One region of the Streptomyces sp. NPDC006743 genome, then DNA from elsewhere that is predicted to be linked to it. Evidence: riboswitches for the same ligand, from Rfam matches in the RefSeq annotation. Region 1 holds a riboswitch; each other region holds the start of a gene.

Region 1 (4,174 bases):
ACATCGAGCAGAAGTGGGCCGTCTTCGCGGGCTCCGCCGGCAGGGTCTCGTCGTGGAACTCCCGTGCCGTGTCCGGGTCGAGGGCCAGGTTGAACTGGTCCTCCCACCGGAACTCGAAACGGGCGTCGGAGAGGGCGTCGTCCCACTCCTGGGCACCCGGGTGTCCCTTGGCGAGGTCGGCCGCGTGCGCGGCGATCTTGTAGGTGATGACGCCGGTCTTGACGTCGTCCCGGTTCGGCAGGCCCAGGTGCTCCTTGGGCGTGACGTAGCAGAGCATCGCCGTGCCCCACCAGGCGATCATGGCGGCGCCGATCCCGGAGGTGATGTGGTCGTACGCCGGAGCGACGTCCGTCGTCAGCGGTCCGAGCGTATAGAACGGAGCTTCATCGCAGATCTCCTGCTGAAGGTCGATGTTCTCCTTGATCTTGTGCATCGGGACGTGCCCCGGGCCCTCGATCATGGTCTGTACGTTGAAACGCTTGGCGATCGTGTTGAGTTCCCCGAGCGTCCGCAACTCCGCGAACTGCGCCTCGTCGTTGGCGTCCGCGATCGAGCCCGGCCTGAGTCCGTCGCCGAGGGAGTACGTGACGTCGTAGGCGGCCAGGATCTCGCAGAGTTCCTCGAAGTGCTCGTAGAGGAACGACTCCTTGTGGTGCGCGAGGCACCAGGCCGCCATGATCGAACCACCGCGGGAGACGATGCCGGTCTTGCGGTTCGCGGTCAGCGGCACGTACGCCAGGCGTACGCCGGCGTGGACCGTCATGTAGTCCACGCCCTGCTCTGCCTGCTCCACGACGGTGTCCTTGTAGATCTCCCAGGTCAGCTCCTCGGCCCTGCCGTCGACCTTCTCCAGGGCCTGGTAGAGCGGCACCGTGCCGATGGGGACGGGGGAGTTGCGCAGCACCCATTCACGGGTGGTGTGGATGTTGCGGCCGGTGGAGAGGTCCATGACGGTGTCGGCACCCCAGCGGGTCGCCCACGTCATCTTCTCGACCTCCTCCTCGATCGAGGAGGTCACCGCGGAGTTGCCGATGTTCGCGTTGACCTTCACCAGGAAGCGCTTGCCGATGATCATCGGCTCGGTCTCCGGGTGGTTGACGTTGGCCGGGAGCACCGCGCGGCCCGCCGCGATCTCCTCACGGACGACCTCGGGAGAGACGTTCTCCCGGATCGCCACGTACTCCATCTCCGGTGTGATCTCCCCACGGCGCGCATAGGCGAGCTGCGTCACGGCCTGGCCGTCCCGGCCCCGCCGCGGCTGGCGCGGCCGGCCCGGGAACACCGCGTCGAGGTTGCGCAGCCCCCCGCGCGGCGAGGTGTGCTTGACCCCGTCGTCCTCGGGGCGGACCGGACGGCCCGCGTACTCCTCGGTGTCGCCGCGGGCGACGATCCAGTTCTCCCGCAGCGGAGCCAGACCGCGGCGGACATCGGTGTCGACGAGCGGATCGGTGTACGGGCCCGACGTGTCGTACAACGTGACCGACTGCCCGTTGGTGAGGTGCACCTGACGGACCGGCACCCGCAGGTCGGGGCGTGAGCCCTCGACATACGCCTTGTGCCAGCCGATGGACTTCCCGGTCTCCTCACGGGAAGCGGTCTGCTCCCCGTCGCTGGACAACTGCTCGGAGGCAGGCGTGCGTACGTCCTTGTTGGTCATGAGACCTACTCCCTACGCCGGCATTACCCGGTAACAGGTTCGGCGGTCGACGCAGCGGCTTCCGTCCGGCGGCGTTTCCCGCGGAACGTCGCTCGTTCCACGTGAAACATCGCGAAGACGGAGGTCAGCGCCCTCTCAGCCCGGTGCTCCGAGCTCCCGCGTGTGCAAAGGTGCCTCCACGCTAGCGTCATCCATGGCGCGGTGAACAGTGGGCCCCGGCCGTTCTTGCGATGATCTGGCGGTGACCACGACGCAGCAGTTCCCCCCTCCACCCCCCGAGCCGCGGCGCGGATCCGGCACCCGGCACGGGCGAGAACACGGGCAGGAACACGAGCGCGGACAGGGGCACGAGCACGGCCACGAGAACGGACAGGCCGAGGGAACCCTGCGCACGGACGACCACAGGACCGGCCGCCCGGACAGTCCGGGAGGCGACCACGCACACGGCCACGCCCACAGTCACAGCCATGGTCCTGCCGCCCCGGTCTCGCAGCACCTCCGCAAGGTCATCGCCGCGGTCCTGATCCCCTTCGCCGCCGCGGTGGCGGTCGGGCTCGCCGTGCTCTGGCCGGGCGGGAGCCCCGCCCACGAGCGCACCGGCGTGGGCTTCGACCGGCAGACGCAGCAGGCCACGGTCACCTCGGTGGTGTCGGTGAGCTGCAAGGCGGTGAACGCCTCCGGTGACACGCCGGCCGGTGACACCTCCACCGCCGAGGGCCCTTCGGCCCCGGCGCAGTCGGCCGGCACCTGCAAGAAGGCCACGATCCGCGTCGACACCGGCAAGGACAAGGGGCGCACCTTCACCGAGATCGTGCAGCCGGACCAGTCACGGCAGTTGCACCAGGGGGAGAAGGTCGTCGCCGCCTACGAGCCCGCCGCCCCGCGGGACCTGCAGTACTCGGTCACGGACGTGAGCCGGGGTTTCCCCATGGCGCTGCTGGCCGGAATCTTCGCACTCGCCGTCGTGGTCGTCGGGCGGATGCGGGGCGTCATGGCGCTGGTCGCACTGGCCATCAGCTTCCTGGTGCTGGACCTCTTCATCCTGCCCGCGATCCTGCAAGGGTCGAATCCGCTGCTGGTGGCGGTGGTCGGATCGAGCGCGATCATGCTGATCGCGCTCTACCTGTGCCACGGTCTGTCGGCCCGGACCTCGGTGGCCGTGCTCGGCACACTGATCTCCCTGGTGCTGATCGGCATCCTGGGTTCGCTGTTCATCGGCTGGGCCGCGCTCACCGGCAACACGGACGACAACACGGGCCTGATCCATGGCCTGTATCCGTCGATCGACATGAGCGGCCTGCTGCTGGCCGGCGTGATCATCGGCTCGCTCGGTGTCCTGGACGATGTGACGGTGACGCAGACGTCGGCGGTGTGGGAGCTGCACGAGGCCAACCCGGCGATGGGCTGGCGGGGGCTGTACCGTGCCGGTATCCGCATCGGGCGCGATCACATCGCGTCCGTGGTCAACACCCTGGTGCTGGCCTACGCGGGTGCGGCCCTGCCGCTGCTGCTGCTCTTCTCGATCGCGCGGAGCAGCGTGGGGACCGTGGCGACCAGCGAACTCGTCGCCGAGGAGATCGTCCGCACGCTCGTGGGATCGATCGGCCTGGTCGCGTCCGTACCGGTCACCACCGCCCTGGCGGCTCTGGTCGTCTCGGCCGACCGCCCGGGTGCGGCGCCTCCCAGGGCCGCGGCCGGTCTGCCCGCGCCGGCCCGCGGCGGCAGGGGCCGACGGCGCAAGCGGTGAACTGTTCCCGAGAGCGGTGAGCTGTCCTCGAAGCGTGCGGTGAAGCGTTACTCCACCGCACGCCGCCGGTTGAAGAAACGCTTCAGCCCGCGCTCTGTTCTTCCGCCAGGATGCGGTCCAGCGCCTCGTCGAGGTGCGTGTCGAAGTCCGCCAGAGCGCCTTCCTGTCCCAACGGCACCAGTTTGTCCGTGCGGTCGAGGAACGCCACGAGAGGCGCCGTGGAGGAGCGGAACAGCGCGCGGTCACCGCCGACCTGAAGGCGGATCAGCACCTCGGCGAGCGAGTCGGAGTCGGCGGGCGAGACCCGCACATCACCGTCCCCGCACGGCCGGCCCACGCCGTCGACCAGCAGTTCGCGTCCGAACGCCCAGGTGACCGGGGCGTCTCCGGGCAGATGGAAGGTCAGCCGTACGGCATAGGGATCACAGGCCTCGTACCGCAGTTCCACCGGAATGCGGAAAGAGAGCTCCTCGGACACGAGAAAGCTCATCATGACCTCTGCCTGTACGGACTCGCGCATCACTACCCCGTCATCTGCCGTCGACTGGCCGGGAATGATCCCCATCAACACTGGTGGCATCTTGCTGAACGTATATGGCAGATCACAAGGAGTGAGTTTTCAGATACTGATAGCGAGCGCCAGGGAGCCGACACGCCGTCCCACCTCGCTCTGCAGCTGCCGAGCCGCGGGCAGCAGCCGGTCGGCCTGGTGCGCGGGGAGCGAGAGGGCCATCGTCGCGGCCACGGCGCCCACGGTGATCGGGATGGCC
Region 2 (4,174 bases), on a different contig from region 1:
ACGCCGGACGAACGGTTCGGTCCGGGCGGCGGGCGGCCCTGCCGGCGGGCCGCCCTGTCGGTGGCGCCCGGCGTCAGACGGCGAGCGCCTGGGCGCGGCGCTTCACCTCCGTGCCGCGATTCTCGCTCAGGGCCTGCGCGGGGGTGCCGGGCAGGGTCGGGTCGGGGGTGAAGAGCCACTCGATCATCTCTTCGACCGTGAAGCCGTCGTCCCGCAGGAGCGTCAGGGTCCCGGACAGGCCCTTGACGACCTTGTCCCCGTCGATGAAGGCGGCGGGGACGTGCAGCGCGCGGTTCTCACCGCGGCGTACGGCGATGAGCTGGCCCTCCTTGACCAGCTGCCGCACACGCGTCACGTCGACGCCGAGCATCTCGGCGATGTCGGGCAGGGTCAGCCAGGCGGGGACGAGCGCATCGGTCTTCGCGTCAATCTCGGTCACGGGACCAAGCGTGCCATCTGCCACCGACACTCGGAAGCCGACCCCGTCCACCTGGGCGGAGACCGTCCGGCGAGCGGGCTACGCGGTGGCCGTCTTCAGCGGCCTCGACGGGTCCGCCAGCAGCCCCGCGTCCATCACCGCACCGGCCTCGATCAGCCGTCGGCCCTGGGCGAGATCCCGCGGGCGGCCGACCGCCAACAGGGCGACCAGCCGGGTGTCGCGCAGCCAGCACACCGTCCAGGCCGGGCCGGAGGGCTCGCCGCGCCAGACGGTGGCGTCGGCCGCGGTGTGGTGGCCGGCGTACTGCACGAAGCGGCCGAACTGCTCGGACCAGAAGTACGGCACCGGGTCGTAGACGGCCGGGGTCAGGCCGATCACGTTGGCGGCGACCGTGCGCGGGCCCTGGAGCGCGTTGTCCCAGTGGTGGACCAGCAGGCGTTCGCCGTACCGGCCCGACGGGAAGGAGGCGCAGTCGCCGACCGCGTACACGTCCTGCACGCTGGTGCGCAGGTGGTCGTCGGCGAGCACCTCTCCGCGCTCGCCCAGCTCGACGCCGGAGCCCGCCAGCCAGGCGGTCGCGGGGCGGGCGCCGATGCCGACGACGACGGCGCCCGCGGGCAGCCGTGAGCCGTCGTCGAGCACGACCGCGCCGGGCTCGACGCGTGCCACGCGCGCGCGGGTGCGCAGCACGGTGCCGCTGTCGGCGTACCAGGCGGTCATCGGGGCGGCCACCTCGGCGGGCAGCACACCGGCCAGCGGCCGGTCGGCGGCCTCCACGACCGTCACCGCGCAGCCCGCCTCGCGCGCGGCCGTGGCGAACTCGGCGCCGATCCAGCCGGCGCCGACCACGACGACGTCGTGCTGCTCGGCGAGGACCGGCCGCAGCCGTCCGGCGTCGTCCAGGGTGCGCAGCAGGTGCACGCCGGGGACGTCCTCCGCGCCGGGCAGCCGCACCGGCTCGGCGCCGGTGGCGAGGACGAGGACGTCGTAGGGGACGGGTCCTTCGGAGGTGTCGAGCACATGTGCTTCGGAGCGGACGGCCAGGGCCTCGCAGCCGAGCCGCAGCTCCAGGCCGAGCGCCTCGAAGTCGACGTCGAAGGCGGACCCCTCGGCCTTGCCGAGCAGGACGGCCTTGGACAGCGGTGGCCGGTCGTAGGGCTGGTGGGGTTCGGCGCCGATCAGTGTGATCGTGCCGGTGAAGCCCTGCTCGCGCAGCGCGACCGCGGTCTGCACACCGGCCATGCCCGCGCCGGCGACGACCACCCGCCGCGGCTGGGCGGTGCCCTGTTCCTGCGTCTGCTCGCTCACCTGATCACCATAGTCAGCTGACGTTCAGTCAGTCAGGGGGCGTGCGGAGTGACGTGCTCCACAACGCCCGCCGCGTCCCTGTCCCGCCGGCCGAGGCCGTGCCACGCCCGCCGGTTCCCTGTCCCGCCGGCCGAGGTCACGCCGCCCCCGCCGGGCCGCGCCGCGCCCGCCGCCGTCAGTCGCCCACCTGTTCCACCACGCTCGTGCCGCTCCCCGCCTGCGACTCCCACTCCCAGCTCTCCTCCAACCGCACCCGCCCGTCGGGCAGTTCCACCACCGTGGAGACGCAGTGCCCCGAGGAGGTCGTGCCGTCGTGCTTGAGCTGGACGTACCGGAAGTCGAGCCGGTCGCCCTCCCTGGTGCCCACCAGGTGACCGCGGACGACGTCGCCGCCCGCGTACTCGGCCCAGATCTCCCCGCCCCGTTCGTGGTACGTGAAGCGGGTCCGGGTGCCCACCTGACCGGGGGCCTGATCGGCGACGGGGGCGAGGACGAGACCGTCCAGCGAGGGCGGCATACGGGAGGCTCCCTTACAAAAGCGCTGCTCCAAGGACTAGGGTGGCCACCGTACAAGCACTCGCGGGAGCCCGGACGCACCGGGCTGAGAGGGAGGCTGGCGGCCTCCGACCGTACGAACCTGATCCGGGTCATGCCGGCGAAGGGAGGGGCTGGACGCCCATGTCGTTGCCACGTACGTCCGACGTCCTCGTCATCGGGGGCGGGATCATCGGGCTCGTGACCGCCTGGCGCGCCGCCCGGCGCGGACTGTCCGCGGCCGTGGTGGACCCCGAGCCGGGCGGCGGTGCCGCGCAGGTGGCGGCCGGGATGCTGGCCGCCGTCACGGAACTGCACTACGGCGAGGAGACCCTGCTCGGCCTGAACCTGGCCTCGGCCCGCCGCTACCCGGATTTCGCGGCCGAGCTGACCGAGGTGACCGGCCACGACCTCGGCTACCGCAGGTGCGGCACGCTGGCCGTCGCGCTGGACGCCGACGACCGCGCCCACCTGCGGGAACTGCACGCCCTGCAACACCGCTCGGGGCTGGAGTCGGAGTGGCTGTCGGGGCGCGAGTGCCGGCGCCTGGAGCCGATGCTCGCGCCGGGCGTGCGCGGCGGGCTCCGGGTGGACGGCGACCACCAGATCGACCCGCGGCGGCTGGCCGCCGCCCTGGTCGTGGCCTGCGAGCGCACGGGCGTGGTCTTCCACCGCGCCTGGGCCGAGCGGCTCACCGTCGAACGGGAGCGGGCCACGGGCTGCGTGCTGCGCGAGGGCACCGCGCTCGGCGCCGGGCAGGTGGTACTGGCCGCCGGCAGCCTCAGCGGACGCCTCGCCGGGGTCCCGGACGACCTGCTGCCGCCGGTGCGGCCGGTGAAGGGGCAGGTGCTCCGGCTGACCGTGCCCCAGCGGTACGCGCCGTTCCTGAGCCGCACGGTGCGGGCCGTGGTGCGCGGCGGCCACCTCTACCTGGTGCCGCGGCTCAGCGGCGAGCTGGTCGTCGGGGCCACCAGCGAGGAGCTGGGCTGGGACACCACGGTGACGGCGGGCGGCGTCTACGAGCTGCTGCGCGACGCGCACGAGCTGGTGCCCGGCATCACCGAGCTGCCGCTGACCGAGACCCGCGCCGGGCTGCGCCCCGGCTCCCCCGACAACGCGCCGCTGCTCGGCCCGACCGGCCTGGACGGGCTGCTGGTGGCCACCGGGCACTACCGCAACGGGGTGCTGCTCACCCCGGTCACCGGTGACGTCATGGCGCACGTCCTGGCCACCGGCGAGCTGCCGGACGAGGCCCGCCCCTTCAGCCCTCGGCGTTTCCACGCCGCCACCCTCACGGAGCAGTCCGCATGAGCACCCCCGTCCGCATCTCCGTCAACGGCGTGCCGCGCGAGTTCTCGCCCGGCACGGCCCTCGACGCCGTCGTACGGACCCTGACCGCGGCGCCCTCCGGGGTGGCCGCCGCCCTCAACGAGACCGTCGTGCCGCGCGACCGGTGGCCCTCCACCGCCCTGGCCGAGGGCGACCGCGTCGAGATCCTCACCGCCGTCCAAGGAGGCTGACCCATGGCCGACGACCCCTTCGTCCTCGGTGGTACGTCCTTCACGTCCCGGCTGATCATGGGCACCGGCGGTGCGCCCAGCCTGGACGTCCTCGAACGCTCCCTGGTGGCCTCCGGCACGGAGCTGACCACGGTCGCGATGCGCCGGGTGGACCCCTCCGTGCACGGCTCCGTGCTGTCCGTGCTGGAGAGGCTCGGCATCCGGGTGCTGCCCAACACCGCGGGCTGCTTCACGGCGGGCGAGGCGGTGCTCACGGCCCGTCTCGCCCGGGAGGCGCTCGGCACCGACCTGGTCAAACTGGAGGTCATCGCCGACGAGCGCACCCTGCTGCCGGACCCGATCGAGCTGCTGGACGCGGCGGAGACCCTGGTCG
Region 3 (4,174 bases), on a different contig from region 1:
GGCCCATGGTGTGATCACACCCCAGCGCCCACAGCCAGGTCAACGCGTCATCCCGCGCTGCCCCTGGGCCGTCCCTGGGCCGTCCGAGGCCGCTCAACAGCGACGGACGACGACCACTACCGACAGTCGTAGCAGCCGACAGCCGCAGGTCACCCATGTGGATCTGCGACACTGGTACCACCATGCCCAAGCCCGGAGAACTCACTTTCGTCGCCCCGCGCGGAGCCAAGAAGCCGCCGCGGCACCTTGCCGATCTCTCGCCCGCCGAGCGCAAGGAGGCCGTCGCCGCGATCGGCGAGAAGCCGTTCCGCGCCAAGCAGCTCTCGCAGCACTACTTCGCGCGGTACGCGCACGACCCCGAGCAGTGGACGGACATTCCGGCCGGCTCGCGCGCCAGACTGCGTGAGGCGCTGCTCCCGGAGCTGATGACGGTCGTCCGGCATCTGGCGACCGACGAGGGCACCACCCGCAAGACGCTGTGGCGGCTGTTCGACGGGACGCTCGTCGAGTCCGTGCTGATGCGCTACCCGGACCGGGTCACCATGTGCATCAGCTCCCAGGCCGGATGCGGGATGAACTGCCCGTTCTGCGCCACCGGACAGGCCGGACTCGACCGGAACCTGTCGACCGCCGAGATCGTGCACCAGATCGTCGACGGCATGCGGGCCCTGCGTGACGGCGAGGTGCCGGGCGGCCCGGCCCGGCTGTCCAACATCGTGTTCATGGGCATGGGCGAGCCGCTGGCCAACTACAACCGCGTGGTCGGCGCCATCCGTGCGCTGACCGCCCCCGAGCCGGACGGGCTCGGTCTGTCCCAGCGCGGGATCACCGTCTCCACGGTGGGCCTGGTCCCGGCGATCCACCGGTTCGCCGACGAGGGCTTCAAGTGCCGTCTCGCCATCTCCCTGCACGCCCCCGACGACGAACTGCGCGACACCCTCGTGCCCGTCAACACACGGTGGAAGGTGCGGGAGGTGCTGGACGCCGGGTTCGAGTACACCGCCCGCTCCGGGCGCCGGCTGTCCATCGAGTACGCGCTGATCCGAGACATCAACGACCAGGCGTGGCGCGGCGACCGGCTCGGCCGCCTGCTCAAGGGCAAGCCGGTGCACGTCAACCTCATCCCGCTCAACCCGACGCCGGGCTCCAAGTGGACCGCCTCGCGGCCCGAGGACGAGAAGGCGTTCGTCGAGGCGATCGCGGCGCACGGTGTGCCCGTCACCATCCGGGACACCCGTGGCCAGGAGATCGACGGCGCCTGCGGCCAGCTCGCCGCCACCGAGCGGTAGCCGCGCCGGACGGCCGGCCGTCCGGAGAGAGACACCCGGGCAGGGCGGACAGGGCCGCCGAGAGGTGGTCGCGCCGGGCGGACGGGGCCACCGTGAGGCAGCCGCGGCCCGTCGCCGGCGACCGGCCGGTGGCCGGCGACGGGCGGACGGTACGCTGAACCCGCACACCGCTTCACGTTCCGACATCTTCATATTCCGACAGGGGAGCGCCACAGCGCTGAGAGTGCGGCACCGGCCGCAGACCCTCTGAACCTCGCCCAGGTCATTCTGGGTAGGAAGTTCGGTCATCACTCGAGCTGTTGCGCCCTGCCCGGGCGTCCCGCGCGGAACCCGGGCGGGGCCGCGTCTCTTCCTGGCCACCATCCAGGAGGAAAATCCAGTGCACCACAAGACGTTCGTCGCCGCGGCCGTCGGACTCGGCCTGGTCACGCTGTCCGCGTGCGGGTCGTCCGGTGACAAGGCGGCGGACACCAAGACCGTCACCGTGGTCAGCCACGACTCGTGGGCCGCGTCCAGGAGCGTCATCGCGGACTTCGAGAAGCGCTCCGGGTACAAGGTGCGGATCCTCAAGGACGGCGACGCCGGACAGGCCGTCAACAAGGCCATCCTCACCAAGGACAACCCGCAGGGCGACGTCTTCTTCGGCGTCGACAACACGCTGCTGTCCCGCGCGCTCGACAACGGCCTCTTCCAGTCGTACGAGCCGAAGGACTCCGGCACGGTCGTCAGCCGGTACCGGGTCGACCAGGCCCGGCACCGCGTCACGCCCGTCGACACCGGCGACATCTGCGTCAACTACGACAAGAAGTACTTCGCCGACCGCAAGCTGGCGCCGCCGGCCTCCTTCGACGACCTGCTGAAGCCGCAGTACAAGAACCTCCTCGTCACCGAGGACGCGGCGACCTCCTCGCCCGGCCTCGGTTTCCTGCTCGGCACCGCCGCCAGGTACGGGGACGCGGGCTGGCAGGCGTACTGGAAGAAGCTCAAGGACAACGGCGTCAAGGTCGTCGACGGCTGGGAGCAGGCCTACAACCAGGAGTTCTCCGGTTCCGCCGGCGGGAAGAAGGCCAAGGGCGACCGACCGCTCGTCGTCTCCTACGCCTCCTCGCCGCCCGCCGAGGTCGTCTACGCCGACCCGAAGCCGAAGACCGCGCCGACCGGCGTCGTGGACGGCACCTGCTTCCGCCAGGTCGAGTACGCCGGCCTGCTCAGCAACGCGCGGAACACCAAGGGCGGCAAGGCGTTCCTCGACTTCCTGATCAGCGAGAAGTTCCAGGAGGACATGCCGCTGAACATGTTCGTCTACCCGGTGCGCGAGACGGCCGCGGTACCGGCGGTGTTCGCGAAGTACGGTCCGCAGGCCAAGGACCCGCAGACCATGGCCCCCGGCAAGATCGCCGCCAACCGTGACCAGTGGGTCAAGACGTGGTCCTCGCTCGTAGTGAAGTAGGGCCTGACACGGCACGTGTCCGGCGCCGGCGTGCGGGGAACGCGGCGCGGCTCGGCCTGATGGCCGTGCCCGTCGCGTTCTTCGCGCTGTTCTTCGCCTACCCGGTGACCGCGATCGTGCGGCGCGGCCTGCACGCCGGCGGCTCCTGGCAGTGGGGGCAGTTCACGCAGGTGCTGGGCCGGTCCGACATCCGGCACGTCCTGTGGTTCACCACCTGGCAGGCGCTCGCCTCCACCGCGCTCACCCTGCTGATCGCGCTGCCCGGCGCCTACGTCCTCGCCCGCTACGACTTCCCCGGCCGCCACCTCCTGCGGGCGGTGGTCACCGTGCCGTTCGTGCTGCCCACCGTCGTCGTGGGCACCGCCTTCCTCGCCCTCCTCGGGCGCGGGGGACTGCTCGACGAGCTGTGGGGGGTGCGGCTGGACACCACCGTGTGGGCGATCCTCCTCGCGCACGTCTTCTTCAACTACGCCGTCGTCGTACGGACCGTGGGCGGTCTGTGGGCCCAGCTCGACCCGCGGCAGGAGGAGGCCGCGCGGATGCTCGGCGCCTCCCCGCTGACCGCCTGGCGCAAGGTCACACTGCCGGCCCTGGCCCCCGCGGTGGCCGCCGCCGCGCTCATGGTCTTCCTCTTCACCTTCACCTCCTTCGGCGTGGTGCAGATCCTCGGCGGCCCCGGCTTCTCCACCCTCGAAGTGGAGATCTACCGGCAGACCTCGCAGATGTTCGACCTCACCACGGCCGCGGTCCTCACCCTCGTGCAGTTCCTCGCGGTGGGCGCGATCCTCGCCGTGCACGCCTGGACGGTACGGCGCCGGGAGAGCGCGCTGAAACTGGTGGACGCCTCCCGCACCGCCCGCCGTCCGCGCGGCGCCGGGCAGTGGACCCTGCTGGCCGCGGTCGTCGCCGTCATCGCCGTGCTCCTGCTGCTGCCGCTGGCCGTGCTGGTGCGGCGCTCGCTCACCGCGCCCGGGTTCGGCTACTACCGTGCGCTGACCGACCCCGACGGCGGCACCTTCCTGGTCGCGCCGATCCACGCCGTCGGCGCCTCCCTGTCCTACGCGGCCGCCGCGACCGCCGTCGCCGTCGTCATCGGCTCGCTGGCCGCCGCCGCGCTCACCCGCCGCGACGCCGGCCGGATCGTGCGCGGCTTCGACGCGCTGCTGATGCTGCCGCTCGGGGTGTCGGCGGTGACCGTCGGCTTCGGATTCCTGATCGCCCTGGACAAGCCGCCGCTGGACCTCAGACAGTCCTGGTTCCTGGTGCCCCTCGCGCAGGCCCTGGTCGGCGTGCCCTTCGTCGTACGGACCATGCTGCCCGTGCTGCGCGCGGTGGACGCACGGCTGCGGGAGGCGGCGGCCGTGCTCGGGGCGTCGCCGTGGCGGGTGTGGCGGGAGGTGGACCTGCCGCTGGTGCGGCGGGCGCTGCTGGTCGC

The links. A riboswitch is a leader RNA that binds a small molecule or an ion and turns the genes downstream of it on or off. The one in region 1 is predicted to bind thiamine pyrophosphate.
Region 2: linked by a shared signal. The riboswitch ahead of thiO (glycine oxidase ThiO) and the one ahead of thiC (phosphomethylpyrimidine synthase ThiC) in region 1 are both predicted to bind thiamine pyrophosphate.
Region 3: linked by a shared signal. The riboswitch ahead of ABZ719_RS24995 (thiamine ABC transporter substrate-binding protein) and the one ahead of thiC (phosphomethylpyrimidine synthase ThiC) in region 1 are both predicted to bind thiamine pyrophosphate.

Annotation. Positions count from the first base shown of each region.
Region 1 covers NZ_JBEYJA010000039.1:46,408-50,581, forward strand. Annotated here, with positions in the region: gene thiC (phosphomethylpyrimidine synthase ThiC) at 1-1,657, opposite strand, end outside; TPP riboswitch at 1,650-1,827, opposite strand; gene ABZ719_RS26855 (YibE/F family protein) at 1,899-3,404, shown strand; gene ABZ719_RS26860 (SsgA family sporulation/cell division regulator) at 3,487-3,924, opposite strand; gene ABZ719_RS26865 (helix-turn-helix domain-containing protein) at 4,024-4,174, opposite strand, start outside.
Region 2 covers NZ_JBEYJA010000002.1:227,006-231,179, reverse strand. Annotated here, with positions in the region: gene ABZ719_RS02525 (Rv2175c family DNA-binding protein) at 74-439, opposite strand; gene ABZ719_RS02520 (FAD-dependent oxidoreductase) at 518-1,747, opposite strand; gene ABZ719_RS02515 (hypothetical protein) at 1,923-2,264, opposite strand; TPP riboswitch at 2,317-2,428, shown strand; gene thiO (glycine oxidase ThiO) at 2,426-3,592, shown strand; gene thiS (sulfur carrier protein ThiS) at 3,589-3,801, shown strand; gene ABZ719_RS02500 (thiazole synthase) at 3,805-4,174, shown strand, end outside.
Region 3 covers NZ_JBEYJA010000034.1:60,666-64,839, reverse strand. Annotated here, with positions in the region: gene rlmN (23S rRNA (adenine(2503)-C(2))-methyltransferase RlmN) at 183-1,289, shown strand; TPP riboswitch at 1,480-1,585, shown strand; gene ABZ719_RS24995 (thiamine ABC transporter substrate-binding protein) at 1,669-2,739, shown strand; gene ABZ719_RS24990 (iron ABC transporter permease) at 2,799-4,174, shown strand, end outside.